2 regions of the Paenibacillus sp. sgz302148 genome follow, and region 2 is predicted to be linked to the other one. Evidence: a T-box and tRNA genes for the amino acid it is inferred to sense, from the RefSeq annotation. Region 2 holds a T-box; the other holds one or more tRNA genes.

Region 1 (14,585 bases), on a different contig from region 2:
ACGCCGACATTTCTTTGTGCTCCAGGAACACAGGCGGGATCCGCTCGAATTCCCAGCGCTCGGAAGCGGCCGTACGCATCGCGGTTACGCGCCGAACGACATCTTCATCCACGACGATATACGCCATGTCGTCTTCGCCTGCAAGGACCAAAGGAACCGTTCGCTCGTACTTTTTAAGCGCTCCGCTCCCATCCCGATATTCCAGAACGGCGGAAATTTCCCTCAGCCCGCCAGGCACGGCGCCCAGCGTGAACATTTCGATAACGATATCTTTGTCCAGAAGCGGAGCCTCCAGCCGGATCGTTCCGTCCCGATCTTCCGGATAACCGTTTAAGTTAAGCACCCGCAGGACGCCCTCGGGCAAATGAATCGAAACTTGAACGAAATCGGCCATCTCCGGCATCGAATCGACGAACCGCAGCCACAAATGATTCAGCCCCTCCTCGTTTTCCATCGCGCTTTTGGCTAATTTCAACTCGATCATCGTATTTTCTCCTCTTTGATCAATTTCGAAACCGTTTGGATCACCTTTTCTTGCAGCTCCGCCGATATGCGCGGACTCAGCGTGATGAACACATCCTCGCTCACCTGATGCGTTTCGTTACGCAAAAACACTTGATTTTGCACCATCGATAACTTATTGCCGATCCGGATAATTTCCTCCATCGGCAAGTCTTTCAGCATGTCCTGGATCGATGCCAGCGTCTCGCCCGTTTTCGACAGCGTCATGACAGCGCGGTAATAATGCAGATGCTCATCCGTGTATACCCGTTTATTGCCGACCGTCACAAGCGGCGGAACGATGCCGATTTGCGAATAATATCGCACGGTCCGCACATTCATCTCAGGATCGTCATGCTGCAGAAGCTCTGTTACTTGCTGAGCCGTGTACGTATTCAAAACGCTTCATCTCCTTTACAGTAAAATGACTATATGACAGCATACTGTACCATTTACAGTTTACTGTTATTATATGCATCATCCGCTCCGAAATCAACCTGCCCGGTTAAAATGATCATGCGCCGGCGTCGGGTATCGCGGTTATGAACGATCGTCTTTTCGTCCATACTAAAGGATGGAGAATCATACCAGAAGGAGGCATTCGCATGCGCAACATCGACAATCCGAGCGACATCCGTCCGCTGGACGATCTGCTGCACATTCATTACGATCGCAGCTGGTTTACGCAGATGGAAAGTCGAATGGCCAAAAACGGGCCATGGGATGACTGGACGTTGTACCAGCTCGCTTATGAAGCCGAGCAATCGAAGCTGGTGCACCGCTTCGACGACCTGCAATGCCTGAGTCATATTCCGCAGCTTACGCCGCTGCCCCACCAAATCGATACCGCCAAAAAAGTATTGTTCGAAATGCGCGGTAGAGCCATTCTGGCCGATGAAGTCGGGTTAGGCAAAACGATCGAAGCGGGACTGATCCTGAAAGAATATTTGGTTCGCGGCCTCATCCGCAAAATATTGATTCTTGTTCCGGCTTCCCTTGTCTTGCAATGGGTTCGGGAGCTGAATCAGAAATTCGGCATATCCGCCGTCGCGCAGAAAAAGGAATATATGTGGCAATACGACGTCGTCGTCGCCTCTATGGATACGGCCAAACGCGATCCCCATCGGGAAACGCTGCTGAACATGGAATACGACATGCTCATCGTCGATGAAGCGCATAAGCTGAAGAACAAAAAAACGACGAACTATCAATTCATCAACATCTTGAAAAAAAAATACTGTCTCCTGCTCACCGCGACTCCGGTGCAAAACGACTTGAGCGAGCTGTACAACCTCATTACGCTGCTCAAGCCGGGACAGCTCGGCGGGCAAGGCAGCTTCGCCGCCAATTTTGTCGTGGACAAACGAATTCCGAAAAACGAGTCCCAGCTGCAGGAGGAATTAGCCAAGGTCATGATCCGCAACAGGCGCGGCGAAGGGGATATCCGCTTCACGAAACGTATCGTGAAGAACATTCCGCTTACGCTATCGGATGAGGAACTAGGCTTATACGAAGGCGTTACGGACTTTGTCAGACAGCGCTACAATGAAGCCGCGGGAGATCTGAACAATATTTTGTCGCTTGTCACGCTGCAGCGTGAAGTTTGCTCCAGCCGGGATGCCGTTTTCTTGACGCTTGTCAATCTGTTCAAAAAAACAAGCGAGGATTCCCCCATTCGTTCGAAAATTTGGGCGCTCGTCGAAAAAATCCGCCCGATCAAGGCGAATACGAAAGCGGAAAAAACGATGGAGCTCATCCGTTCCATCGGGGGCAAGGTGATTGTCTTCACCGAATATCGCGCAACGCAGGAATATTTGCTGCAATATTTCAAGGAGCACAAGTTGATCGCCGTTCCGTACCGGGGCGGCATGAATCGCGGCAAAAAAGATTGGATGATGGATTTATTCCGTAATCGCGCCCAGGTGATGGTCGCGACCGAAGCCGGCGGCGAAGGCATCAACCTCCAATTTTGCCACAACATCATCAACTTTGACCTGCCGTGGAACCCGATGCGCGTTGAGCAAAGAATCGGGCGGGTTCATCGTCTCGGCCAAACCGAGGACGTTCAGATTTACAATTTGTCGACGAAAGGCACGATCGAAGAGCATATTCTCAATCTGCTGCATGAAAAAATCAATATGTTCGAGATGGTGATCGGGCGGCTCGACGTCATTTTGGAACGATTCGAAAAATCGGGATCGCTCGAAAAAAATATATACAAAATTATGCTGGAATCGAAAAATGACGCCGACATTCGCAATCGGCTAGATCATCTGGGCACCTCATTAGCTTCGATCAAAGACGAGGTCGAGCACGAAACCGATGATCCGGACATGGCGATCGGCACCATTCTGGATGCGGTAGGACAATCAGTCGAGGTGAGGCCATGAACGGAAAACAAGTACAAAAATACGTGCTTCGCTATTTGGAAGCGACGGATTGTCACATTATCGAGAAGCAGCCTTCTTTCGTGACCGTTAAGCTATCTCCGCAGGCGGACCGCGCATTGACGAACCGATCCTATTACTGGAGTTTTGTCGAGCGTACCGGCGTTCCCCCGGAAACGATGACCTTCAAGTTTATATTCGACCGGGCCGAAATGACCGCATCGAGCCAAGCCGCAACCAAGCCCCCCGGTCCGAGGGCGGCAAGTCCGGCAAGTCCCGGCGGACCAACCTCCGCTGCTGCCGGCTCCCAAACTACGGATGGCGCGCAGGACAGCATCCTCGGCCGTTATTTCGGCGTTACACCGGCAGCTCCGGCCTATGCCGGCCGCATTCCGCAGGACGATGTCACATACGGCAGCAGCAGGCTGGAGCAAATTTTTCAAGCCGCCAAGGCCGGAGGCAGCTTCGTGATGCTGTTCGAGGAACCGAAGTCGCTGCAGCGTGGAGATAAGCAATCGTACCCTTACGGCACATGGCTCGGCATCAATTACAAAGTGGAATTTCAATGCGACATGAAACGCGACGAAATGCATTCCCTGGCGATATCACTTGTTACCGGCGACATCGTCGAACAGTTTCACGACCGCATTCTGATGAAAAAAATGACGCCGCGCCTTCCGGTGAACGTTTATGTCACCCGCACGTTATTAACACTTCCGCGTGCGATGGCGAAGCTGGAAGCCCATTTGGAGAAGAAGCTGGCCGCATATGACCGAACATGGGCTCGAGAAGCCCAAGAAAGATTGAACGACGAGCTTCATCGTATCGATGCATACTACACCGAGCTTATCCAATCGTCGGAAGAAGGCAAAAAAGCGGAGGTCGAGGAACAATTCAACAATCGGAAAGCCGAGATCGAATGGCAATACAAGCCAAGAATCGCCGTTTCCGCCGCAGGGTGCGGAATTTTTCATTTATGTCCCGATCCGTTCGCGGGCAACTGACGAAACTCGCTAAAAGACCGCAAAATAACAAGCAAATATTTACCCTGCGCGACGACATGGAATTACAACCTTTTTCTAGTCTATTCGCTACAATGAGTTCAGAGATTGATAGATATACCCCGAGACCATTAAAAAAAAAGCAGGTGTGCCATGTACAAAATAATCGTCGGCTTTATCGCCATTCTCTTCGTTGTATCGGGCGTCGGTTCTCATACAATCGGAGCGACAAAGGCAATTGGGATGACGTCCGTCGCAAAAACAGAAACAAACTCCCCCTCTCCTTCTTCTACTCAGGCTGAAGAAACAAGCGACGGCAAACGCCATGATTTCATTGATCAATGGATTCAGGAACTGGCCAAACAGTCGGAATTCGCGGGTTGGAAGGAAGCGAAATGGGATGAGTATCCGCTTGGTCCCGGTACGCACGGATGGGTCGTCATCATAAGCAAAAACGATCAAGAAATCGGTTATTTGATTGTGAGCGCAACGCCTCAAGGCGAGCTGCAATTAACCGAATACGGAACAGGCGCAAGTCCGATTTTTAGTCTCAAAACGCTGTATCAAGGCATGGTACAGCAAGAACTCATCTCCGATCATGTATCTTTTGATTCGTTCATGAAGCGTAAGGACATTCGTCTGGAGCGAATATACATTCATGCGCTTATGGCTTTTTGGAAAGTATCCATAGGCACGGAAGACCCGTTTATTCTACATGCCAAAACGGTCGAACTTCTCCCCGTACACGTACAGCAAATTCCGCAAGCGATTTCAAGCTTCGTTTGGTCTGCAAATCCAGTTACAACCCCGTTGCCGGTTCAGCAATCACGCAGCCTTCCTTCGTTCGATCCGCTTGAACGCTTCGTATGGTTGTCGCAAAAACCTGTCTCCGTTACGAAGGCGGAACAGCTTCTTACGGCGATCGATAAAAGGAAAAAAATTACGTTTACAGCCGAGATGTTCGATAACACCGTATTGTTTCCGTTGCCTATCATCGGTTATACAATCCGGCAAGGCTGCGATCCTTATATCGCGGCCGACGAAGACGGAATTCGGTACATTCCTTTTCGCCAGCTCCAAGGCATCGGCAAATTTTATTATTAAAGCAAGAACACCCCCTAAGAAGTCGGGGGTGTTTCGTTATTTTTATTGCGGCGCCCGTTTAACCAAATCTGTACGCCGAAGGGCACGACACCGAACCAGCGGACCATCCAATGCTCCTTAACGACTACGGGCCGCTCCTGGCGCTCCGGTTTTGGCGTATCGATATACGTAACGACACGTTGCGTAATATATTTGACCAACTCATCGCTTTTTGCCATTAATCGATCCCTCCCCCTCATAGTTTGCCCCCATCCCCGTAGATTAAACGTCCGCCAGACGCATGATTACCGCCGAAATTTGACATTATAATACGTAGACTGCATTAGGGGGAGGACATATGAAACGTTTCGCTATCGCCATCATCGTCATGCTGCTAGCGGGCTCTTATTGGGTCCATGGCGCCGAAGCCAAAATCGCTGCGGCAACCGATTTTGACCCGCTCCTGCACACCGAAATCATCATCGATGCCGGGCATGGAGGAATAGACGGCGGGGCGCATTATGGTACTTTGCTGGAGAAAACGATCAATCTCGACGTCTCCAAAAAATTGTATGAACTGCTCAAAAGCCGAAAATACAATGTCGTTTTGAACAGGGACGGCGACTATGCTTTGAGCGATGAAAACCGCTGGCTGAAGTCCAAATCAAGACATACCCGAGATTTGGCCCACCGAAAGCAGCTTTCGGTGGAGATTCCTTCACAGGTACTTATCAGCCTGCACGTGAACTGGGCCAAAGACAAGACCGAGCGAGGGCCGCTTGTTTTTTACCAGCGGCACGATCTAAGCTACATACTCGCTCACCAGATTCAAGAAACGTTGAATGTGATGCAAGGGACATCGACTCAGCCAAGGTCCGGTAAAAAATATTATTTACTAAGGTATGCCGAATGTCCCGCCGTCATCGTGGAGATGGGTTTCCTGAGCAACTACAAGGACCGGGCGATGCTGACCGATCCGAGCAAACAAGACGAAATTGCACGGGCCGTCGCCTCCGGCGTCCAGAACTATTTGTTAATGCTGAAGCAATGATGGCAGCTGCGAAGCTTTCACGAGCTTCGCTTCTTTCTGCAGCGCGGGAATCGATTCGCGGATGATCGCCGCTGTTTTTTTGCCCGCGGGCCCGACATGTCCAATCGCTACATAATAAGGGTGCTTGCCAAGGTTGCTCTGCAGCAGCCGCATTTGCTTGGATATATGCGCCGTCGTGTATACATCGTCAAAGAACAGCCGGTTTTCAATGACGGGTACGCCGAGCTCGCGGGCAATGGACGATACGACGGATTTATGAGTTGTTTTGCTGTCCAAAAACATCAGTCCGCGTTCCTTGCACACCGATAAAACAACTCGCATGATCCGCTGATCTACCGTAATCTTGGAGCCCATATGATTGTTCATGCCGACTGCATGAGGCACTTGATCAATCGCTTCGTTTACTCGTTTACGGATTTCTTCGTCCGATAAATCCGACGTGATGGCGCCCGGCCCGAGCCAGCTTCGCTTTCCTCTTACCGGCTCCATCGGCATATGGACGAAGATGTCGTGCCCTTTGCTGAATGCGAGCTCCGCGTCCTTCTTCGTGGAGGGAAGGAACGGCATGATAGCTGCCGTAATCGGAACAGGCATATTCAACATCTCCTCCGTGCCGACCATATTGTTGCCGAAGTCGTCAATGACAATCGCGAGCGGCTTTAGCTGTGAACTTGAATCGGCCGCTTTCCCGGAATCGCGGCTTGTCCCGCGACCGACATCCTGCTTCACCACCGTCGCGTGCGACTGTGGCGTTAAACCTAACAAAGCCAATAGCACCATGATCATCGTTAAGGAATAGCCGATTTTTCTCATTCTTTTCGCGCTCCTCCTCGTTTGGACAGGATGGAAATGTAATGAATTTTCCAGCCCTTCGTCACACTGTCATTTTTCAAATGAAATTCGTACGTTACAACGTCTTCGCCCGATCCTTCGCGAAATACCTTAACTCTTACGGGCAGCTGCAGTTCCGTCTGTTCCTCTGTAATCGTGATTTTCGGATCTTTATCGATCTTGCGAACGGAGGTGATTGTCATCATGTTGTCGGCAAAATAATCCGATTGACCGGCATGCGGCGACGCTCCGTCGAACAATGCCCGGATCCATTGCTTTTCATGATGCTGCAAAGCAATCAGGAACATGTCGACGATTTCTTGGGGTGTCGCCTCAGCAAGCTTCTCATCGAATAAGCCCGCAGCTTTATGGAGCATTAGCTGATGCGTGAAATCGACCTTCCCTGATCGGTGGGTCGTGCTGTCTTGGAAATGAATGCAGAAATGTCCGGAAAAATTGTTGTCCGGAATTCCATCTCCCCCATGCGGCATGCCGTGCATCGAAGCTGCCAGTGTATAACCGTCTTTCCTGACAAGTACGGCCTTACGATTCCAGCTCCACTTGCCTTCATATATTTGCTTCATCAATACCGTATCCGCTTTGGTTACCGGCTGCACATCGGCATGGCTGCTCCCTGCCCGCCGCTGAACCCGAAACTCAATGCCGGTTTCCAGATCGAGCACCGTAAAATACGACTTTCGCGGCAAGATGTTTCGGGCATCCTTCCAAGACACTTTGGCGCCATAATGCGCACTTCGAAGCGCTTCGAACAAAATGGAGAACCAGCCTTCCAGCCTCGGGCTCAATGCTACCGTATCGCCCTGCAGCGTATCGACCAGCATTGCGTTTTTGCGATCGTAAGCCCATGTCCGTTTAATGCCTTTCATTTCAGCGGTTACGTAGCTGTCGGAGGTGAAATACGGTTTCTTTAAGCCCGTGCTCGGAAGCTTGCGCAGCTCCTTGGCTACCTTCGCCGAATCGACGTCCAGCGTCGTGCGCAGCTTGGCGTCGGGCGATACCGCCACTTCAAGGCGGATCAAATGACGATCGTCATGAGCTGCCGCGGCATCCTCTTCCGCCGGTATATCATGATTGTTTATTGCGGCCGCTTCAACCGTTCCAGGGCATAACAGTTGATAAATAATGAGCATCCATGCAATGCAAACGGCAATTCGCTTCATGGCTGTACCTCCGCGCTTTATGCGAGCTACTTACATTTTTCGATTCCGGCCTTTGAAATATGTAGTCCGAGACAAACCAAAAACGACCATCGCATCACAAAACCCCCATTCCGCATTTTGCATAACAGGGGTAAGCTCGTTTGATATCGCTCCTATCACTATTCGCTCTGGTTTTTTTTCCAAGGGGGTGCCCCTTTCCGATTCAACATCCGGTTGATTCTGTATATCGCATACGGAACGATTCCGGCCGACAACGCCCATAGCCATATGTTCCACCCCATATTACGGCTCGCTCTCTCCTTTCACCGTTTCGGTCAGAGTACCCGATCCCATAATTTCCGCATTAACCTTCACCTTGATTTCGCTTTTGGCGAATTCGTTTTTTCCGCCGTCCCAATCGCTGCGTATTCGCTTCCAAAGCTTATACCGCTTTCTTTTTAGCTCTTTGTTGAACCCGAGCACATCGGACCGCATCACATTCTGAGCTTTGTTCAACGTATGCTTGATGATTTTGGCCAATTCGCGTTCCGCGCCGCGCTTTACATCGTCAATCGTTTTTCGATTGGAAAAATCGAACATCCCGTCAACCTCTCTAATACTTCCATTTGTTCGTACGAAAATCGTAAACTTCATATGTCCCTCGCCTGCTTCGTCGATATGGATCGTTCGGCTCGTTTTATTAACCTCGTATACCACATGCCCACCTTCCATCGATATATCGACAAGCCCGTTCCGGTATTTTCCTTTCATCAAATTCAATATTTCGATATCCTTTTCTTGCAGTAATCCGGCGAACCGATACGTCTTTCCGTTGTATACCGCAGCTTTGTCGATCTTGACATCGTTTCCGGTTTTTTCGGCGAACGGCAGCGCGATCGAATTGCCCGCCAGCAGCTCTTCGCGGATTTCTCCCAACCGGTAATAATCCTCGTTCAGCATTTTTGATGTCATCAAATAATTGTTTAATTCCGAACGCAAATAAAGCACCGGCAGCTTGTCCGTTTTCGGCTGAATGTCGAGAATGGACCTCGCTTCTCCTTTGGCGACGATCACTTTGATGCTTTGGCGTATTTCTTGGCTGCGAATAAAATAATCGATCAGCTTCGGCAGCTCTTCGGCCATGCTTTGCGACAGTACGATCATTTGAAGCTGCTGCATATACGGCGTACGGCTCGTCTTCGTCCCGACCCTCCGAATCGCCTCTACGATCGTCGCTCCTTCCGCCGTTACGTTCGTATACGCGGTCGGCTCCGCCTGCTTGCCTTCGGCACCTGACGCTCCCCCGCCCCCTCCTTTCGAATCTTTCATGCCCGCGGGAATGACGATTTGAAGCGTCGCCTTATACTTGCTTTTGTCCGGCTTGTCGAGCGCAACGCCAACGACGAACCCGCGGTTTTCAATTTCAACGCGATCCCAGCAGCCGGTCGCAAACAGCAATGAAGAAGCAATCAAGAGTGTGCCGAGCCGTCTCATTGCCGTTTCACCCCGCTCCTCTTGAACTTCGCCAGCAACAAATACAGAACCGGCAGTACGGCAAAAAACAATGCGCCATAACCCGCAAGCCGAAAGATCCTCTCAAGCTGCACATTATTTTTCGGCAGCATCGAGACAATAAAAATAACCGGGGCAAGCCAGCAAACCCAAACGATTTTTTTCGATTTCGGAAATACCCACCCCAAGTTGATCAGCATGCAGTCGAAATAAATCGTTGTCGTATTGAAAATCGTCATGATCCAAACCGTAAAAAAGAGCGATTCGAACCTCTCAAAAAAACCGCCGGGAATTTCCACCGTTTTCGCCAGCTCCATCGTCGGAAACGTCATCGTGGCAACCCCTTCCCTTGAAAATACGGCAACGTCAAAGAAATATACAACGAGCGACAGCACAAACGGGATTGATATTCCTGCCGCTAGCGCACGGGACATTTTCCGAGGTTCGTTCATGAGGTGGGAATAAAACAGCATTACGTTAAAGCCAATGAACGGAATAAACGAAACTTGCATGCCTTGCAAAATGCCCTGCCAGCTCGTCACGAATATCGGCTCTATATTGTCCATTTCCAATTTTCCGATATCGAGCGCAAATACGACCACCAACATCGAAAGGATCGGCAGGAAAAACAAAGTATTCAGCCGGATGAGCCCGCTTCGCGACCCGGAAACCGCATAGACGACAACGAGCAGAAACAAAAGTGTAATCACTTCAATCGGCGTTTGGTTAAACATGAGCATTTTGGTGATCGTGGCGATTGCGCGGATCTCGAAAGCAACGACCATAGCATAAATCGGCACGGCTAATAGACAAATCATATAGGTGACCGGCTTTGAGATCAGCTTCCCGCTATATTCAAAAAAGTTCATATTCGGGTAATATGCTGTTATTTTTCCTAGCATCCACCCCAAGGCTAAGGCCAAACAACCGTTCAGCGTAATGGAAATAAGGCCGTCTAGCGATTCCGTCGCCTTGGCCAACATTCTTGGGAAAACAAGCGGACCGATACTCGTCATAACCGATGCGGCCATAAGGACAACTTCTTTGTAACCGATCTGCTGATCGGCATATGGGAAAGCTTTCATTCTGTATCACCCGTTTTGTCGATTCGCTGTTTGTCTTCCGGCAGCAGCATATTCGGTCGTTGCTCCATCATGGTGGATGGAGCAAGGAAGAAGCTATCCTTCAAATCTTCGGAAAATACCGGCGTAATCGGAGCAAGATAAGGCATTCCGAACGTCCGCATGTTGACCAGATGAACGCAGATTGCAATAAATGCCAAAATAATGCCGTACAGTCCAAGGAAAGAAGCCATCAGCATAACGATGAACCGCAAGATTCGCAGCGATATGGCAAAGCTATAAGAAGGCAAAGAAAAGGAAGAAATCGCCGTAATCGCCACGACGATCACCATGATCGGACCGACAACGCCGGCGGCTACGGCCGCTTCGCCGATGACTAGCCCTCCGACGATGCCGACTGTCTGGCCGATCGGTTTCGGCAGCCGCAAGCCCGCCTCGCGCAATATTTCCATCGTCAGCTCCATGATGAACGCTTCGACCACGGCGGGAAAAGGCACTCCTTCTCGGTTGCCGGCGATAGAAAAGGCGAGATTTGTCGGGATCATGCCTTGATGATATTCAACCAACGCAATATAAATGGCCGGCAGAAACAAGGAGATAAATGCCGCGAAATACCGCAGCAGCCGGATGAGGGAGCCGATCAAAAATCGTTCGTTGTAGTCCTCCGGGCTTTGGAATACCGCCGTGAAACCGGCGGGGGCGACCAGAACGAACGGCGTGCCGTCAATCAAGACCGCTACTCTGCCCTGGATGAGCGCCGCGGATACTTTGTCCGGCCGTTCCGTGTGCTGCACTTGCGGGAACGGAGACAAGAAGCTGTCTTGAATCCATTGCTCGATCATGCCCGACTCGGGGACGTCGTCGACATCGATCGAATGCAGGCGCCGTCTCACTTCAAAAACCAATCCTGGGTTTACAATGCCTTCAACGTAGCTGAGGACAATGTCGGTATGCGAACGACGTCCGATCTTGAACGACTCGAATCGCAAATTCGGGTCGCTGATCCTGCGGCGAATGAGCGACGTATTGACGCGGTAATTTTCCGTGAACCCTTCACGCGAACCGCGAACCAACGCTTCCGTATCCGGCTCCTCCACCCCGCGCCCCGGCCAGCTTCTGCTGCCGATCATGAGCGTGCGCAATACGCCGTGCACGAATAAGGCTGTATCGCCGAACAAGATGGAGCTGACGATTTCGTCGAATCTGTCCGATTCCGAAACGGAAGTAGTGGAGATAAATCCTGTTTTTAACCGGTTAAAAACTTGTTCACAAGCGCCTGCCCCCGCATTGCCCGCAAACAGCTGGATATTTTGAATGATGTTATCGCTGATCATCGCTTTGTCGGCCAGGCCGTCGATAAACATGACCGTGCATAGCGGTCCGTCCTCGCCAACCGTAAATTGCCTTGTGACCAAATCCGTCGGATGCATCAACTTTTGCTGAATAGCCTCTATCGTTTCTTCCGCACTGGAAAAGGTAGGAGAGTCCGAATTTTGCTGTGCCGCATCGGCTGCTTTCCAAGTACCGTTGACACCGTTTCGGGTTGAAAAGGAACCGTTCCGATTTGCAACATTCGGGCTCCCATACGTACCCGCAGCGGCTTGGGTCCGATCTTTGCCTGATCGAAATAATTTACGAAGAAACAGATCCAACAACAGTGAGCACCCCCAAATCAACGGACGTTTATCTGGGTAGTATATCCAAAGGAGGAAAAACCATGTATAGGATATCGAAAAACAAAAAAGGCTCCAGCTCTTGCGCTGAAACCTCAGATGTTGGTGCGGTCGAGAGGACTCGAACCTCCACTTGCGAAGCAGAATTACACCACTAGAACCATAGCTCCGCTCGTATTTTTTATGTATGATCATCAGAGTTTCCCTATAACGAACAAAGGATCCAGCTCATGTGCTGAATCCTTTGATACTGGTGCGGTCGAGAGGACTCGAACCTCCACGGCTGTTACACCACTAGAACCTGAATCTAGCGCGTCTGCCAATTCCGCCACGACCGCATTTTGTTTTGTCGACGTTTTTTCATGTCAACGAAATATAATTTATCATGGATCACTATCGCTTGTCAATAAAATTTTAATATTTTTTATGAACCTTCAAGCGCCTTATATTGCACTCGGATCTGCTCCAGCAATTTTTCATTGTTCAAGTAATAATGCTTCCCCATCGTATTATTCGTAAACCCAAGCTTGAGAGCCTCCCCTTCATAAAGCGAAACGGAATATAAAAAACCGGCCCTGCCTTCTTGATTCGGATCAGGAACGAATTCCATCGACTTGATAAGCTCTATCCATTGCCGAACCTTATCTTTGTCGGATAAAATCCGAAGTTCCCCTGTCTCGCCGCTTCGGATTTTGACGAGCGTGACATTCGTGGTATCGCCTGGATAAAAGTTTTGAAGCTGCTTCGTCGATAGATCAGGAATTGTTTCTTCCTTGGCACATCCGGTTCCAATGGCTAAAATGACTCCGATCAGCATCGATAGCATCACAATTTTTCGCATACAATCCCTCACTCTTATTATTGGAAAATACTGTCCTCCAACTAACGAATGATTCACCCATAATGTTGCAGACAAGAAACAGGCTGCAGCTAGAAGCCACAGCCCTGCCTATGCACGGTTCTATAAACGAGTCTTAACCGCCCTCGTCGCGATAAAAGAAGGAATATAAGCATCAAGCGGTCTGCTGCCGCCATACGTATCCTCATAAAATCCCGCGATGACAAAACCGGCGTCGATCTGCCCCTGGATCTGATCCTCTAAAGAATGCCCAAACTCCAGAGCTCTTCCGTTTTCCATGTGAAGCCGCAGCTGATTCTCGCCGAGGCTCGTCAAATCGGAATAAGGAATCGCATATTTCACGTCAAGAATGCCGCGATCCTCCTGTTCAGGGTCAAATATATACAGCAACGGATTCACGAAACCTGCAATCATCGTTCCACCGGGTTTCAGTACCCGGCATGCTTCCTGCCATGCATGAGCTCGGCACCGGCTTAATCGGAGTCAGGACGATGCTCCAATTGCCTTCTCTTGCTTGTTCGATCGTTTCCCGGCTAACCGGCTTCGTCCACTCGTTGCCCGCTTCCACCTGCTCATTCCAGACATCAATTATATTTTACTGAAGGGCATAAAGAAAAACGACCACCGCAAGAACAATCGAGCTCATCCAAAACGTGACCGCGGGAAAAGCGCCCCTGCTTCGTTTTTGCAGAACAATGGCATTCCATGCAAACGATATTAATTCCAAGACCAATACGCTTATTGCGGCACCGGCGTATCCGAATCCCGGTATTGCGGTCAAATAATAAGAAGCGGTGGCCGAACCGGTAAGGCCCAGAAGCAAACCGGCCAATGGTGCCCTTTTTTGATCGGATGCCCATAATATCGTCGTCGTGATTTCCCGCATGCCGGCAATCAGCGGAGCGAAAGACATATAACGGATGGCTTCGGCCGCCCCGATACTGCCAAATATGAGAATGGATAGTTCATCCGCGTGAAATAAGAGCACCAACATGGAGCCGATACCCCAGAATAAACCGATTTTTAATGATAAATTAGAACGTTCTGCAAAATCCCTATTCTTTTTATTTTGCCAATCCGCCGCTAATTTCGAGGCAATCGTATACGATAATGCAGCAGTAAGAATCGTAGGCATATATACAATAGTCGAAGCCATTCCGGAAATTTCTCCGAAAACCGCGATAGCCTTCGATTGACTAAGACCGGACGCCTGAAGACGGCTAGGGATGATTAAAGCATCCAGAAAATCCGATGCGGGGACAATCAGACGCGTTAATGCAATGGAAAAGGAGGATTTCATAAACAAAAATATTCCAGGCCCAAGGATTAGCCAGCGAATAGAATTAGCGTGAGTTCCTTTGTCGATGGCAAGCACGAAATTTTTGCTATAGCGCAAAATCCATAAAAACCATAATGCGGTACAAGCGCCTGTAAAAGCACCGAAA
Region 2 (16,829 bases):
AATGCGCTGCACCCATGTTTTGAATTGAGCTTTTTCTTCATAGGAATTGATTTTTGTATAAATTCGGATCAGCGCCTCCTGAGCGGCGTCCATCGCATCCTGCTCATTGTTCAGAATATAATAGGCTGTTCGGTACACATGTGTTTCAATTTCACGCAATAGGGTTATTAGAGCGTCGCGATCGCCCGATTGAGCGGCTCTGATGAGTCCTGGCTCTACCACTATGATCCCCCTCTCTTGCAACATTTAAGACGTACTTCGTCAAAAAAATGTTGCACTTCACAATAATGAGTTATTACGCATAATCGCATATGGAAGTTGCGCTATCGATGACGCCCGTTTTGCGCTCGTTTCGCACGGATTTCAATGCCCCGGTCATTGACCTTGACCTGTACTTCGCCTTGGCGGTCGGTCCGGTACACTTCCGAATGCGCCGATTTTAGTCTTTCGAGCGCATCCGGACTCGGATGCCCGTATACGTTCGATTTGCCAACCGAAATGACGGAAACTTTAGGCTTCCAATAAGCCAGCCAATCCGCGGAACTGGAATGCTTGCTGCCATGATGCGCGACTTTTAGTATATCGATAGAATCAATGCTTGCCGAGCTAGATTCGAAGATTCCGGCAGTCGTTTGCCAATTGCGCAGCATGTCGCTTTCGGACACCTTGCCGATATCGCCGGTAAATAAAAAGGTACGCCCGTACATGTCCAGCAGGAACACGATCGAGCTTTCATTTTGATCGCTTTCGAGCCGCACCTCCGCAACGGAGTCTCCCGGGTTCGAAGGCGCCTTCGGGTATAGAAACGTTAACGTCGTGTGTCGGTCGGGCTTAAGCGTCAGGCCTTCGTGGGCATAGTACAACGGAATATGTTTGCGAAGCGCCGTTGCAAACAGCTTCTTCACGTTCGGGCTTTCCTTTAGCGTTCCGTTGAACAAGATGCGATTCACCGGAATTTGTTCCAGTACGGCTTGCAGGCCGCCGATATGATCTTCATCCTCGTGAGAGATGATCAATTCGTCGATTTGCTGTACGCCGCGCTTCTTGAGCAAGGGTACGAGTACTTTTTTGCCAACCTCGAACGGGTCCAGGCGGTTTCTCCATTGCTCGTCCGCTTTGCGGAAACTAACGGTGCCTCCGCCGTCAACGAGAATCGTGCGCTTGCCCGGCGTAACAATCAACGTGCAGTCGCCTTGTCCGACATCGATAAACTGCACGAGTCCATCGTCGCCGAAGGAAGGGACACGGTAGCCGTACCATAGCAAGAATACCATAAAAACGCCGGTTAGTGGCAGCTTCAATGCAGAAAAACCGATCCGCTTCGGGCGTATGTATGTCTCCACCCCGATCCAGTTGCTCGAGCCTGCGGCTCCTTCGCGACGCTTCGCCCAACCGGACAGCAGCGCCGCGAATGCGGCATAATAGGCCGCGATCCATATCGGTGCGGGCGTAGCCCAAATGCTGACGAACCCATCGGCATCGTTAAACGATTCGACGATCCGGAACGTCACATCGTTCATTTTGCCCGTGATCCATGCGAGCCATATCGCAACGGAAGGATGAATCAGCGCCAGCAGCATCGCGATTGTCCCTGCGGGAAGAACGATGAAGCTGATAAACGGGACGAACACAAAATTGGCGACAAACGATAATAGAGAAAATTGATTAAAATAATAGATCGATAACGGGAACGAAACGGCTTGCGCAACGAGCGTAACGGATATTGCGCCGGACAACGCTTTGGGACGGGCGGGCAGCAGCTTGCCCATCAGCGGCACGCCCCATATTAATCCGGCCGTCACGGCAAAAGAAAGCTGAAAGCTTACGTCGAATACATAATAAGGATTCCATACCAGCATAACGAATGCGGTGATCGCAAGCAAATGGAGCGCGTCCTTCAACAAATTTCTGCGCACCGCATACAACGCGATCATGGCCATGATGCCTGCTCGAATGACGGAAGGCGAAGCTCCTGTCAGCAGTACATAAAGCGGAATAAGCAGCATGACGACAAGCAGGCTCGTCTCCTTCGTAAGACCGACAAGACGCAGGAGCCACGTGACGCACGCGACAAAAACGGCGACATGCAGCCCCGAAACCGCCAATATATGCGTAAGTCCCAGCTTCGAAAATTGCTGAAACTGCTCCGGGTCCAAGTCATCCTGCTGTCCGAGAATCAATCCCTTCATATAACCGGATTGACCTTGAGGAAAAAGCTGCTCGAGCGTGAACTCCAGACCTGCACGCAGCTCATCGGTCCAACGAAGCAATTGGATCGCGCTCCAATGAAATGTTGGACTTCGCTCCACCGAACCGGTACCTTTCACATCGATTAGCCAGTGGGTTTGGCGCGTGTGCAAAAACTTCCGGTAATCGAATCCGTCGAAATTCCCCGCTTCGTTCGGCAGTTTCAGGGTACCTTGCAGCATGACTTCGTCTCCCCTGCGCCATTGTTCAACCTCTTGCACTTGAGACTGCTGCGTCAGTTTAACGTAAACGATAAATGGCTCCGATATGTTAGCCGGCTCGCGGTCGGCAAGCCGGATCATGTGCGCATCCAATGTAAAATCGGCACGGTCCCCGTCGACGGATACGGTCGTTACGATCGTACCCTGTAGGCTGACCGGACTTTCCGATATGGCTTCCATCTCCTCTGGTGTTGCCGTCAGTTCCGTCATGTTCCTTGCTTCCGCCCAGCCTGAATAGATAGCTGCGATCGCAAAACCTGCGCAGCAGACGAGCCCAAGCCTGACACCGAGCAGCTTCGTGCGGGCGGCGAGCGGTATCAACAAGAGCAGGCCCATAACCATGAAAAGCAAATCGTCCCATCCCAGCATAAACCCGGCTCCGCAGCCTGCAATCCAGCTAGCGGCAAACCAAACGATCGGTCGCTTCATTTCGATGTCTCACTCCTTATTTGAACAAAAAAAAGAGCTCTCGTTCGCCGAAACGAATGAGAGGCTCTTCCTCATCAACTTGCCCGATTGAATTAATTCTGGACTTCGGCGACCGTGCTCGCCGGCGGCTCGTACTGCTCGAGCCTGCGGAACACGATCCCCTTTTGCTCCATTAAAGCTTTCACTTTGTCGCTATCCTTCGGGTAAGACCGATGGTAGACGATTTCGGCTATGCCGCTGTTGGCCAGCATATTGGCACAAGTCCAACAGGGCTGGTCGGTAACGTAAACGGTGGCGCCTTCGCGGTCGATCCAGTCCGTGAACAGGAGCAGATTTTGCTCCGCATGAATGGTGCGGATGCAGCGCTGCTTCTTTACGACCTTCTCCTGACCGTTATCCTGGACGATTTCATATTCCTCGACCAGCATACAGCCTGCCTCGGAACAATCCGCTACCCCCATCGGCGCGCCGTTGTAGGCGGTGCCGAGCAGCTTTTTGCCCTGAACGAGGACAGCTCCGACGTGCCGTCGCGGACATTGCGACCGCGTGGAGGCCATGTAAGCAATGTCGAGAAAATACGTGTCCCAATCTTTCCTTAGCGATGCGCTCATGTTGCTCTAGACTCCTCTTGCTTGTTAGCTCTGGCTCGCTTGGAGCGCTTGGCTCAAATCATAAATGATATCGTCGATGCTTTCCGTGCCGATCGACAAACGAATCATGCCCGGCCCAACACCTGCGGAAATTTGCTCTTGCTCGGACAGCTGCTGGTGCGTCGTGCTCGCCGGATGGATGATCAGCGACTTGGAATCGCCGACATTGGCCAAATGCGAGAACAGTTGAACGGCATTGATTACTTTTTTGCCGGCTTCTACGCCGCCTTTGATGCCGAACGTCATGATGGCGCCTTGGCCCTTCGGCATATACTTCTGACCCAGCTCATACGAGCTGTGGCTTTTTAGTCCCGGGTAATTGACCCATTCGACGGCATCGTGAGACTCCAGGAACTCGGCGACGCGCTGCGCGTTCGAGCTGTGGCGTTCCATGCGCAGATGAAGCGTTTCTAGCCCTTGCAGCAGCAAGAACGAGTTAAACGGCGACAGCGCCGCACCCATGTCGCGAAGCAGTTGCACGCGAGCCTTGATGATGTAAGCGATCGGACCTACCGCATCGGTGTATACAACGCCGTGGTAGCTCGGATCCGGCGTCGTCAAGCCCGGGAATTTGCCGCTGGCTTTCCAGTCGAACTTGCCGCCGTCCACGATGACGCCGCCGATCGACGTGCCGTGCCCGCCGATAAACTTCGTCGCGGAATGAACGACGATATCCGCACCATGCTCGAGCGGCCGGCACAGGTAAGGGCTTGGGAACGTATTGTCGATAATGAGCGGGATGCCGTTTTCGTGCGCGATTTTGGCAACGGCTTCGATGTCGAATACGTCGCCTCTCGGATTGCCGATCGATTCGGCATACAGCGCTTTTGTCTTATCCGTGATCGCGGCGCGGAAGTTTTCCGGATTGCTTGGATCGACGAATTTGACATTTAACCCGAGCTTCGGCAGCGTTGTAGAGAACAGGTTGTACGTGCCTCCGTACAAGCTTGTCGCCGAGACGATTTCATCGCCGGCTCCGGCGATGTTAAGCAATGCGTATGTAATAGCCGATTGTCCGGATGCGACGGCCAGTGCCGCCGGCGCTCCTTCGAGGGCGGCGATGCGCTTCTCGAAAACGTCCGTTGTCGGGTTCATTAGACGAGTGTAGATGTTGCCGAATTCTTTCAGCGCGAACAAGTTCGCGGCATGATCCGTGTCGCGGAAGCCGTAGGATGTCGTTTGGTAGATCGGTACGGCGCGGGACATCGTGGTCGGATCGATTTCTTGGCCGGCGTGAACCGCCAGTGTTTCAAACGAGAGCTTGCGTTGGTCTGACATAGTATTCCCTCCCATGGGTAGTGTTATCTTTATAGCGGATACACACTTCTCCATCTTCTCATATTTTCCACAAAATTTAAACTTGTTTTAAGGGCCGGCTTTTATTTTTTTGCTGATTTTTTCGAACATTTTCGAACCAATGCCCTTAACGTTCAGCAAATCCTCGACACGTTGGAATTTGCCGTGCGCTTCGCGATAGTCAACGATCGCTTTCGCCTTGCTTGCGCCGATTCCGGGTAGCGTATCCAACTGCTCGGCAGTTGCGATGTTAATGTCTATTTTTCCGTCATCTTGACTCGTATCGTTCGCGGAGCTAGGCGTCTCGGCGTTCGGCGCGACGACCCGATCCGGCTTGTCGGGCGGTTCAGTAGGCGCAGCTTGCATCGGCTTGTCTTCGGCGGACGTTGCGGCCGGTACGTTAATCTTATCGGCCTGGTCCGACTTCGACTCTACCGAAGCGGACTTCTGCGGCGGATTAACCATCGCGCCCGGCTCCGTTGCTTCCAGCGCCGATTTCATTCCCTGATCCAGAGCGGCCCATCCTGCCGGCTCTTCCGAACCGGAGGGCGAGAGCATCGCAAAGCCGATAAGCAGCAGTCCGATCGCCGCCAGAACAGCGCAAACGACGAATCCTTTCATCGAAGCGGTGCGTTGTGCTGGAATCATCCATTCCCTCCTTTCAATCTGTATAATTGAACGATTGTCCCGCCATAAATGATGGAAATGCCGCTAGGATCACCTCCTTAAATTCAATATGATAGAACTGACTTTACAATTGGCGAATGACGGCGCTTGTTCGGGCATATATTTGATTAATCCCGGTATCGCTCAGACTATGCTGACCAGCCAGCCATATCGCAACCGTCTGGAGGAATTCATGATGAATGTCGGATTTATTGGAACAGGAAGTATGGGGAGTATTCTCATAGAGGCAATGATCCAATCCGGTTCTCTCGTGCCGGAACAAATAGCGGCAACGAACCGCACGTACAGCAAGGTCGAACGGCTCGCCCTCCGGTATCCCGGCCTTAAAGCTCTGGACACGGTCGCGGAAACGGCGGCGTCAAGCGATATCGTCTTTTTATGCATCAAACCGATGGAATTCAAAAAAGTGATCGATGAACTCCAGAACGTCGTCACGTCTGCTCATATTGTCGTGTCGATTACGAGTCCCGTGCAGATCAGTCAATTGGAAAGCTTGCTTCCTTGCAAAATCGCCAAAGTGATTCCAAGCATCACGAACTATGTTTGCAGCGGCGCATCGCTCTGCATATACGGGGAACGGATGCAGCACGAAGATATCGCCTTGGTGGACAACATGCTCAGGCCGATCAGCATGCCGATAGCCGTAGACGAACGTTATACCCGCGTAACTTCCGATATTTCAAGCTGCGGCCCGGCTTTTATCGCCTTCTTCGTTCAGAAGCTGGTTGATGCTGCGGCACTCCAAACGGGAATCCCCCGGGATGAAGCGATTCGGCTCGCGAGCGAAATGGTGCTCGGTACCGGCAAGCTGCTTACCGTCGGCGGATTAACGCCTGAAGCGCTCCAGCAGCGCGTAGCCGTGCCCGGCGGAATTACCGCCGAGGCGCTACAGCTGCTGCAAAGCGAGATGAACGGCGTATTTGATCAGCTCATTCGCAAAACCCATGCCAAATACGACGAAGATTGCGAGAAGGTCGAACAATCGTTTTTCGGCCAAAGCGTTGAATAGCGGGTGCTCCCATACCGACGGCTGCTGCTTGCATGCACGTCGGCGAAGCGGGAGCACCCGCTACGATTTTTAAAGTATTTTCTAGCCTACTACGATATTAACCAATTTGCCCTTGACGGCGATAACTTTGCGAATCGTTTTGCCCGCCAAAGCTTCTTGAACCTTCTCCAGCTCCATCGCCGTTTGCTGCAGACCCGCTTCGTCCAAGTCACTGGCAACCATCGCGCGCTCCACGATTTTGCCGTTGACTTGAACGACAACTTCCACTTCGTTATCGACTGTCAGCGCTTCGTCATATACCGGCCATGCCGCATAAGTAATCGATTCGTTGTGTCCGAGCTTCGACCACAGCTCCTCAGCAAGATGCGGCGCAAGCGGGGACAGCATTTGAACGAAATGCTCCATTGCCTCAAGCGGCAGCTCCTCGGCCTTATAAGCTTCGTTGACGAAAATCATCAGCTGGCTGATCGCCGTGTTGAAGCGCAAGTTTTCAAAGTCGTCGGTTACTTTCTTGATCGTGCGGTGCCATGTCCGCTTCAGCGCGTCGCTGCCGCCTTCCGCTTTGATTTTCGGATTCAGCGATCCGTCGTCGGTGACGAACAAACGCCAGATGCGGCCCAAGAAACGGAACGAGCCTTCGACGCCGTTCGTGTTCCATGGCTTCGTCGCTTCGAGCGGCCCCATGAACATTTCGTACATCCGGAGCGTATCGGCACCGAATTGGTTCACGATTTCGTCCGGGTTGATGACGTTGCCGCGCGATTTGCTCATTTTCTCCATATTTTCGCCAAGGATCATGCCTTGGTTCACCAGCTTAAAGAACGGCTCCTTCGTATCGACGACGCCGAGGTCGTACAATACTTTATGCCAGAAGCGCGCATACAGCAAGTGAAGTACCGCATGCTCCGCTCCGCCGATGTACAGGTCGACCGGCAGCCATTTCTTCTGCAGCTCCTTCGAGCACAGTTCCTTGTCGTTTTTCGGATCGATGAAGCGCAAGTAATACCAGCAGCTGCCCGCCCATTGCGGCATCGTGTTCGTCTCGCGGCGCGCAGGCAAGCCCGTTTCCGGGTCGACCGTATTGACCCAGTCCTCTACGACCGCAAGCGGGGATTCTCCCGTGCCCGACGGCGTAATCTGATCCACGTCCGGCAGCAGCAGCGGCAGCTGGTCTTCCGGTACCGGCTTCATCGTGCCGTCCTCCAGGTGAATAATCGGAATCGGTTCGCCCCAATAACGCTGGCGGCTGAACAGCCAGTCGCGCAGACGGTACGTTACTTTGCCTTGGCCTTTGCCGTTCGCTTCGAGCCACGAAATCATGGCGGCAATCGCCGGTTCGTTCGTTAAGCCGTCCAGCAAGTCCGAATTGACATGCGCGCCGTCGCCGGCATAAGCTTCTTTGGCCACGTCGCCGCCTTGAACGACTTCGATGATCGGCAGATCGAATTTCTTCGCGAACTCCCAGTCGCGCTGGTCATGGCCCGGCACCGCCATAATCGCGCCCGTGCCGTAGCCGGCAAGCACATAATCGGCGATCCAAATCGGCACCTTCGCGCCGTTCACCGGATTGATCGCATAAGCGCCCGTGAATACGCCGGATTTGTCCTTGGCGAGGTCGGTCCGCTCCAGATCGCTCTTGCGCGCCGCTTGCTCTTGGTATGCCTCGACGGCGGCCTTCTGCTCCGCGGATGCGATCCGCGCGACAAGCTCATGCTCCGGCGCAAGCACGCAATACGTCGCGCCGAACAACGTGTCCGGACGCGTCGTGAAAACGGTTAGCTTCTCGCCCGGATGGCCCTCGATCTCGAAGTTCACTTCCGCTCCCTTCGATTTGCCGATCCAGTTGCGCTGCATGTCTTTGATGCTTTCCGACCAGTCCAGCTCCTCGAGGTCTTCCAGCAAACGCTCCGCATACTCGGTAATTTTCAGAATCCACTGGCGCATCGGCTTGCGGATGACCGGATGGCCGCCGCGTTCGCTCAAGCCGTCGATGACTTCCTCGTTCGCGAGCACCGTTCCGAGCGCCGGACACCAGTTCACCGGCACCTCCGCTACGTACGCGAGACCTTTCTTATACAATTGGATAAAAATCCATTGCGTCCACTTGTAATAATCCGGATCGGTCGTGCTCAGCTCGCGGTCCCAGTCGTACGAAAAACCGAGCGACTTGATTTGGCGGCGGAAGTTGTTGACGTTCGTCACCGTAATGTCGCGCGGGTGTTTGCCCGTGTCGAGCGCATGCTGCTCGGCCGGCAAGCCGAACGCGTCCCACCCCATCGGATGAAGCACGTTGTAGCCGCGCATTCTTTTGAAACGCGAAACGATATCCGTTGCCGTGTAGCCTTCCGGATGGCCGACATGCAGCCCTGCTCCCGAAGGATAAGGAAACATGTCGAGCGCGTAAAATTTAGGCATGCTGTCGTCGTCCAGCACTTTAAACGTTTTGTTCTGTTCCCAGTACGCTTGCCATTTCGGCTCGATCGCTTGCGGGTTATAGCCCTGCGATTGGCCTTGGCCTTTAGTCTCTTCTGTCATGTGAATCGGCTCCCTTTACTCTGCCCTATATTGGTTTCATTTCGCTAAAAAACCTCTCATCCGTAGCGAATCCGCTAGGGACGAGAGGTTAATTTCCCGTGGTACCACCCTAGTTAGCAGCAGACATGCTTTGTCCGTGCTCACTTTGACCCTTAACGCGGGGTACGGTACGGTTTCGCCGATCGTATCGGTTGACCGCACAGCTCCAAGGCGAGTTCATTATACTCCGTATATCGGCTTTCACCTTCCGCCGACTCTCTGCAATACGCCGTACAACTACTGCTCCTTATCGCAGCCTGATGTTATACACAAATTTTGTCGAATTTGATGGTCAAATTTATAATGATTATATGAAATTTGCTTGTCAAATGTCAAGCAAGTTCCGCTAGAAGGACATTATTTCAACGCCGTATAAAATACGCGCGACGTCGTATCCGGCGAAACCGGCTCAAATCGAAAGTCGGCATAAGCCTGAACGTCGCGGAAGCCGATTTCTTGCAATGCGCGCAGCACCCACTCCGGCTCGTAAGCGCGCTGTATATGTACTTCGTCGATCCGGCCGTAGAGACCGCGGCCCTGATCTTCCTGATCGCCGCGGGCAAAAATCGTCAGCTGATGCTCGATTTCGCAGCGCTCCTCGTCCAGGTCGCTGACCCAGATGTAAGCAAGATCGTCCTCATTGAGAACAAAAGGCTGCTCCGCCGCATACATGCGCAGCTGGTTCGGATGATGCATGTCGAAGATGAAAGAGCCGCCTTCCCGCAAGCCGTCATAGGTTTGCCGGAAAGTAAGCAGCACATCGTCCTCTTCCGTTAAATAGTTGAACGTGTCGCAGAAGGAGATGACCGCATCAACCGGCTCGCCCAGCTCCCATGCCCGGATGTCCTGCTGCAGCCATGCGACCGAGCCTTGCCCCGGCGGCTGGAGCTCCTGCTTCTGCCGGGCGATAGCCAGCATGTCCGCGGAAAGGTCGATGCCGAACACACGTCGGCCCGACCTGGCGAGCGGCAGGGCGATGTTGCCGGTGCCGCAGCCGAGATCGGCTACTGTACGAGGTTTGCCGTAACGCTCCCAGATGTGCTCCGCAAATTGGACCCATTCCGGGTAAGGCATTTCCTCCATCAACCGGTCGTAAACGTTCGCGAATTGTTGATACGATTGCACCTGCTTCGCCTCCTCGCTATTCCTCTTCGGCTTGGACCGCAGGCGCTGCCGCCTTGCCCGATTCCGTCAAATGCGTCCAGCTGCCTTGCTGTGTGACGAAACCTTCTTTCATCAGCTTGCCGATCGCTCGCTTAAAAGCGCTTTTGCTAATATTGAATTTTTGCTTGATGATGTCGGCAGGCGTCTCGTCCGAATAAGGCATCGCTCCGTTCGGACGCTCGCGCAGAAACGCCAAGATCCGGTCCGAATCCTCGACGCGTCCGACTTCTTTTCTTTCCTGCATCGACAAATTGACTCTGCCGTCCTCGCGAACGAAAATTACGCGTGCCTTGACCCGCTCCCCGAGCCGGAGCTTGCGCGTCCGCTCCGAAGAATGGATCATGCCGATCGCGCCGAAGCCGAGAACGCCTCCGTCGCACAATACGAAAGTGCCCATTTGCAGCGGCTTGTAGACCCAGCCTTCGACCCATTTGTTCTTCCAGCCTGTCGGCGCATGGAACGCCCGTTCCATCAGCTCCCGTTCTCCGGCAAGCGTCGCCTTCAACCGGCCTTGCTTATCGTGGTCCATCGTGACGAACACTTTGTCCCCGACTTGCGGGCGCAGCTCTGCGAATTCCGGCAGCTCCTTGATCGGCAGCAGCAACTGACGGCCAAGCCCCATCTCCAGAAAGCAGCCGAGCCGCGGGTGAACGTCCGCCACCTCCAGCAGGGCAAGCTCGCCCAGCTTCAATAATGGCTTCTTCATCGTCGCCGATGGCCGGTCCTCCGTATCGTAATAGAAAAAAACTTCCACGATGTCGCCGGGCTTTACCGTTTTGGTCGTCTCGCTATAATGAAGCAGCACATCGCGTTCGCCGTCGTTCACGAAATAGCCGTAAGGCGATTTCTCACGGACGATTTGCAGCGTGGCCGTCGTTCCCGCTTGGAAGCTCATCTTGTTTCAACTACTTTCGCGTCCGACCATAAGCGCTCGATGTTGTAATATTCCCGCTCGTCGCGATGGAAAATATGGACGACGACGTCCCCGATATCCAGCAATACCCACCTGGCCGAGTTCATCCCTTCGATGCCTTTGATCCGCGCTCCGTGCTCCTCCGCTTGCTTGCGGACTTCCGTTGCGATCGCCTGCACCTGAGTGTCCGAGTTGCCGTGGCAAATGACAAAATAATCGGCGATCAGCGATACGCCTTTTAAGTTCAACGCAACAACGTCCATCCCTTTTTTATCTTCGGCTGCTTTTACGGCAAGCTCCATTAATTGTTCTGAATTGATCGTCAAGCGTTCAGCCTCCCCTTATTTTGAAGTTCTTTGATAAGTCCGTTTCTCGCCAGCATCGTCAGCGGATAAATCCGCTTTCCCTGGTCGAGCAAAAATCGAATCGTGCTGTCAAATCCGGCAATCAAAGCCTTCTCAAGGCTATGTTGGGCTAATTCCCGTATATTATGCACGCCCGGAAAATCTCTTCCCGGTTCGATATAATCGGCCAAACAAACGATTTTGTCCAGCAGCGACATCGATTCCCGTCCCGACGTATGGTACCTGATCGCGTCGAGAATTTCTTCGTCGTTAACCCCGAAGTCCCGCTGGGCGGCAACCGCGCCAACCGGGGCATGCCACAATTCTTTGTCGTATTCCAGCAAAATCGCCGGCAGCCCGTGCTGCACGATCACCTCGCGCATCCGTTCGGTCGGCCAATATTTCGCGTAATCATGCAGCAATGCAGCCAAATCCGCCTTGACGGGGTCGGCTCCGAACCGCTCGGCCAATTGAACCGCCGATTCCATGACGCCAAGCGTGTGCTGCCACCGTTTCGGCGGCGTTTGCTCCTGCACCGCGGCGAAAATTCGTTCACGCTCCATACAGATCGTTCCTCTTAATGAATTGGAATACTTTCTCCGGTACAAGGAATCGAATGGATAGACCCTTGGTTTTCCGGTTGCGAATGTCCGTTGAGGAAATGTCCAGCATCGGCATCGGCACGACCGTTACTTTATTGCGGATATATTCCGGCAATTCCTCCAGCGCAAGCGTTGTGCCGGGGCGGGCAAGGCCGATGAAGGAAACCATGTCCGCCAGCTTCTCGATCTGATGCCACTTCGGCAAATATTGCACCATATCCGCGCCGATGATGTAATGAAAGCTGCGGTCCGGGTACATCATCTGCAATTCGGCGACGGTGTCGACGGAATACGATATGCCGCCGCGGGCAAGCTCGATATCGATGGCGCGGAAATACGGCTGAAAATCGATGGCGCGGAACACCATCTCGAGCCGCTCTTCAGGCGTTGCCTTCGGCTGATCCTCTTTATGCGGCGGAATGTTCGTCGGCAGAAACCAAACTTCATCCAGGGATGCCGCCTCGCGTGCGGCTTCTGCCGCGACCAGATGCCCGATATGGATCGGGTCGAACGTACCGCCCATAATGCCAATTTTCATGACGTTTCCCCTCCTGTTCTCGGTAAACGAATGCGCCGACAAAGACGGCGCAAGCCGTTTATCTTTGAGGCAATTCGATTTTTTTATTGTCGCGCGAAGGCTTATACAATACGATCGTTTTGCCGATCACTTGTACCAGCTCGGCTCCGGTGTTATCGGCAAGATCGCGGGAAATTTCGTCTCGATCGTCCATGCAATTGTTCAGGACGGAAACTTTGATGAGCTCGCGCACCTCAAGCGCTTCTTCAATGTGACGATACAGGTGATCATTTACGCCGCCTTTGCCCACTTGAAAAATCGGGTCCAAATGATGAGCGAGCGAACGTAAATACCTTTTTTGCTTTCCTGTTAACATTTCATTCATCCTCTATTCTAATCTTATGATTTGGAGGTTGCGTAATTTTTCGTCAGCTTGATGCCCGAAGCTTAAACAACTGGAAAAGGTGCAGTTATTTATAGAAAACCAGGTACTCTGGGAAAAATAACTGGAAAACCTCCATTTAAAAACTACGGATTTTCTCGATATTCCAAAATTCAGTTGAATTAAATGCATGTTTTCCATCTATTTGCACAGAAACAGCGATGGACGACGAAAATAACTGCAGGTTTTGCAGTTATTCCCGATTCGAACGTGCAGTCATGGCAACGCGACTGTGAGGCGGGCGTACGCAGTACGGCTCATGGCAACGCGACTGCGAGGCGGCGCACGCAGCACGGCTCATGGCAACGCGACTGCGAGGCGGCGCACGCAGCACGGCTCATGGCAACGCGACTGCGAGGCGGCGCACGCAGCACGGCTCATGGCAACGCGACTGCGAGGCGGCGCACGCAGCACGGCTCATGGCAACGCGACTGCGAGGCGGCGCACGCAGCACGGCTCATGGCAACGCGACTGCGAGGCGGCGCACGCAGCACGGCTCATGGCAACGCGACTGCGAGGCGGCGCACGCAGCACGGCTCATGGCAACGCGACTGCGAGGCGGCGCACGCAGCACGGCTCATGGCAACGCGACTGCGAGGCGGCGCACGCAGCACGGCTCATGGCAACGCGACTGCGAGGCGGCGCACGCAGCACGGCTCATGGCAACGCGACTGCGAGGCGGCGCACGCAGCACGGCTCATGGCAACGCGACTGCGAGGCGGCGCACGCAGCACGGCTCATGGCAACGCGACTGCGAGGCGGCGCACGCAGCACGGCTCATGGCAACGCGACTGCGAGGCGGCGCACGCAGCACGGCTCATGGCAACGCGACTGCGAGGCGGCGCACGCAGCACGGCTCATGGCAACGCGACTGCGAGGCGGCGCACGCAGCACGGCTCATGGCAACGCGACTGCGAGGCGGCGCACGCAGCACGGCTCATGGCAACGCGACTGCGAGGCGGCGCACGCAGCACGGCTCATGGCAACGCGACTGCGAGGCGGCGCACGCAGCACGGCTCATGGCAACGCGACTGCGAGGCGGCGCACGCAGCACGGCTCATGGCAACGCGACTGCGAGGCGGCGCACGCAGCACGGCTCATGGCAACGCGACTGCGAGGCGGCGCACGCAGCACGGCTCATGGCAACGCGACTGCGAGGCGGCGCACGCAGCACGGCTCATGGCTGCGCGACCGCGAGGTGGCGCATGCAGTACGGCTCATGGCAACGCGACTGCGAAGCGGCGCACGCAGCACGGCTCATGGCTGCGCGACCGCGAGCGGGTGCGCGCAGTACGGCTCATGGCTGCGCGACCGCGAGGCGGCGCATGCAGTACGGCTCATGGCTGTGCGACCCCCGACGCGGCGTACGCAGCTCAGGCCTGCATCGACTGAAGCACCGTTTCGCGCATCGCCGCTACGGGCGCGGGCAAACCGGTCCAATATTCGAATGCATATGCGCCTTGATAAATAAACATGCCGAGCCCTCCGTGAATGCGGCAGCCGATCGCTTCGGCCTGCTTCAGGAGCTCTGTCTTGAGCGGATTGTAAACAATATCGCTCACCGTAACCGCAGGCGTCAGCCAATCTGTTTCAATCGGCGACTCCCCGACATTCGGGGACATGCCAACTTGCGTCGTATTGATAACAAGATCGATGCTTCCTCCGATGGAGGCGATGTCTTCAAAGCCAATGCCGGTGATATCGCCGTACGCTTTAAAATCGGTGGCCAGCTCGATCGCCCGCTCCTTCGTCCGGTTCGCGATCCAGATGCGGCCGGGATTATGCTTGGCAAGCGCGTATACGATCCCTCTCGCCGCGCCACCCGCGCCGACGACCAGAATACTGCGACCCGCAAGCTCAATGCCGGTCTCCTCGATCAACGAACGGACATATCCGATCCCATCCGTATTGTATCCCTTAAGGACGCCGTTCTCGTTTACGATTGTATTCACGGCGCCGATCAAACGCGCGCCTTCGTCGATTTCATCGATATATTTCATCACTTCGACTTTGTGCGGAATCGTCACGTTGACCCCGCGGTACCCTAAGGCGCGGATGCCGCGCACCGCATCGTCAAGCTCCCCGGGCTTGACGTGAAAGGCGGCGTAAACGCCGTTTACGCCCGCTTCGCGAAACGCACGATTGAGCATAATCGGCGATTTGGAGTGGCGAACCGGATCGCCAAAAACGCCATACAGGACCGTGTGGCTATCGATGCCTGCCAGCGGCCCCTTTTCCCCGTCTCGTTCCATTCGTTTCTCCTCCCCCGATTAAATCAACGATTCCCGCGTGACGACTTTCACGCCTTTCGGCGCATGTATATCGATCAGCGCACCGGAGTCGCCATTGGCTTTAATCCAGCCTAGGCCGGAAATAAAAATGTCGGTGCTGCTTCCCCTCGGGATCCGAAGTTGGTGTTTCGTCCATTTCGGCAGCTCCGCAAGCCGTTCCTTCGTCGGCGGAACCAGCAATTCCCCCTTGTGCTCCTCGTACAACTCGTCCGCCCGCTCCAACTTCGTGCGGTGCAAATACAGCGAATTGGACAAATAGAACGTAAACGATTGGCGTTCTCCTTGCACGAAATCAAACCGAGCCAAAGCGCCCATAAAAATCGTCTGTCCTTCGTTCAGCTGATAAACCATCGGCTTCAACGGCTTGTCCGGCATGATCGTCTGCAAATCCGCCTTGGCGACGAGTTCGGTCAGCCTGGAAGGGTATACGATGCCCGGCGTATCGACGATCGCCTTGCCGTCATCAAGCGGGATCCGCACCAAATCAAGCGTTGTCCCCGGGTAGCGGGACACGGTCAACTCGGCGTCCAAGCTGCTGTAATCGCGAATGAGCCGGTTGATCAACGTGGATTTGCCGACATTGGTCGCGCCGACGACGTAGACATCCCGGCCCTTGCGATGTTTGGACAGCGATTCGAGCACGCGATCGAAGCCCGTATTTTTCTTGGCGCTGCACAGGGCAACGTCGACGATTCGAATACCCGCCAGCTTCGCTTGATGCTGCACCCAGTTTTTGATCCGGTTCCAGTTCGTCACCTTCGGCAGCAGGTCGATTTTGTTGACGACGAGCAATACCGGGTTATTGCCGACAAAACGCTGCAAGCTGGAAATCAAGCTGCCTTCGAAGTCGAACATATCGGTAATATGGACGACGAGGCTGTCCGTCGTTCCGATTTGTCCCAATATTTTAAGAAAGTCGCTTTCGTCCAAAGCTACCGAAGAAGCTTCATTGTAGTTCTTGATCCGGAAGCAGCGCTGGCATATCGCCGGCGTACGCTGGAGTGCTTGCTCCGGCAAATACCCCGGGTTTTCCGGCTTGTCCGTTTGCAGCTTGACGCCGCAGCCCGCGCATGCGTCGGCCGTCTCTGTATGGTGATTCCGTTGTTCCGTCATTTCCGATCCTCCCTGATGATTCCTTTCTTACGTAAACGGGACAACGCGATTTTTTCGATCACACGGTTGATTCTTGTAAAAAATCCTTCGTCCGCAAGCGAAATCGGGGTCACCAATATCGTGTACAGCCCCATCCGCTTGCCCCCCAATACGTCCGTTAACATTTGGTCGCCGATGACGACGACTTGCTCCGCTTTCAGCTCCAGCATGTCCAGCGCTTTGCGGAATGCCGCGTTTCCGGGCTTGCGCGCCGCATGGATGAACGGCAAGGAAACCGGCTCCGCGAAAGCCGAGACACGAACCTGCTGATTGTTCGACACGATCACGACG

What was found. A T-box is a leader RNA that pairs with one kind of tRNA and senses whether it is charged. The one in region 2 lies ahead of leuS (leucine--tRNA ligase), so its partner is inferred to be a tRNA-Leu.
Region 1: it encodes a tRNA-Leu, which carries the amino acid that the T-box ahead of leuS (leucine--tRNA ligase) is inferred to sense. The anticodon was not compared.

Annotation. Positions count from the first base shown of each region.
Region 1 covers NZ_JBVYOJ010000007.1:2,087-16,671, reverse strand. Annotated here, with positions in the region: gene AC0LWM_RS11735 (hypothetical protein) at 1-484, opposite strand, end outside; gene AC0LWM_RS11730 (MerR family transcriptional regulator) at 481-900, opposite strand; gene AC0LWM_RS11725 (DEAD/DEAH box helicase) at 1,107-2,891, shown strand; gene AC0LWM_RS11720 (YqhG family protein) at 2,888-3,892, shown strand; gene AC0LWM_RS11715 (hypothetical protein) at 4,043-4,993, shown strand; gene AC0LWM_RS11710 (YqzE family protein) at 5,008-5,211, opposite strand; gene AC0LWM_RS11705 (N-acetylmuramoyl-L-alanine amidase family protein) at 5,331-6,023, shown strand; gene AC0LWM_RS11700 (divergent polysaccharide deacetylase family protein) at 6,006-6,836, opposite strand; gene AC0LWM_RS11695 (hypothetical protein) at 6,833-8,035, opposite strand; gene AC0LWM_RS11690 (Ger(x)C family spore germination protein) at 8,318-9,508, opposite strand; gene AC0LWM_RS11685 (GerAB/ArcD/ProY family transporter) at 9,505-10,611, opposite strand; gene AC0LWM_RS11680 (spore germination protein) at 10,608-12,263, opposite strand; tRNA gene AC0LWM_RS11675 (tRNA-Leu) at 12,533-12,619, opposite strand; gene AC0LWM_RS11670 (hypothetical protein) at 12,706-13,122, opposite strand; partial or broken gene AC0LWM_RS11665 (methyltransferase) at 13,243-13,732, opposite strand; gene AC0LWM_RS11660 (oligosaccharide flippase family protein) at 13,736-14,585, opposite strand, start outside.
Region 2 covers NZ_JBVYOJ010000009.1:183,545-200,373, reverse strand. Annotated here, with positions in the region: gene AC0LWM_RS15400 (RNA polymerase sigma factor) at 1-222, opposite strand, end outside; gene AC0LWM_RS15395 (ComEC/Rec2 family competence protein) at 324-2,897, opposite strand; gene AC0LWM_RS15390 (deoxycytidylate deaminase) at 2,990-3,508, opposite strand; gene AC0LWM_RS15385 (homocysteine synthase) at 3,533-4,825, opposite strand; gene AC0LWM_RS15380 (ComEA family DNA-binding protein) at 4,913-5,491, opposite strand; gene comER (late competence protein ComER) at 5,706-6,539, shown strand; gene leuS (leucine--tRNA ligase) at 6,621-9,074, opposite strand; T-box leader at 9,148-9,376, opposite strand; gene AC0LWM_RS15365 (class I SAM-dependent DNA methyltransferase) at 9,471-10,280, opposite strand; gene AC0LWM_RS15360 (CvfB family protein) at 10,255-11,172, opposite strand; gene rsfS (ribosome silencing factor) at 11,169-11,492, opposite strand; gene yqeK (bis(5'-nucleosyl)-tetraphosphatase (symmetrical) YqeK) at 11,513-12,097, opposite strand; gene AC0LWM_RS15345 (nicotinate-nucleotide adenylyltransferase) at 12,087-12,674, opposite strand; gene yhbY (ribosome assembly RNA-binding protein YhbY) at 12,733-13,029, opposite strand; gene aroE (shikimate dehydrogenase) at 14,469-15,347, opposite strand; gene yqeH (ribosome biogenesis GTPase YqeH) at 15,366-16,499, opposite strand; gene AC0LWM_RS15325 (YqeG family HAD IIIA-type phosphatase) at 16,496-16,829, opposite strand, start outside.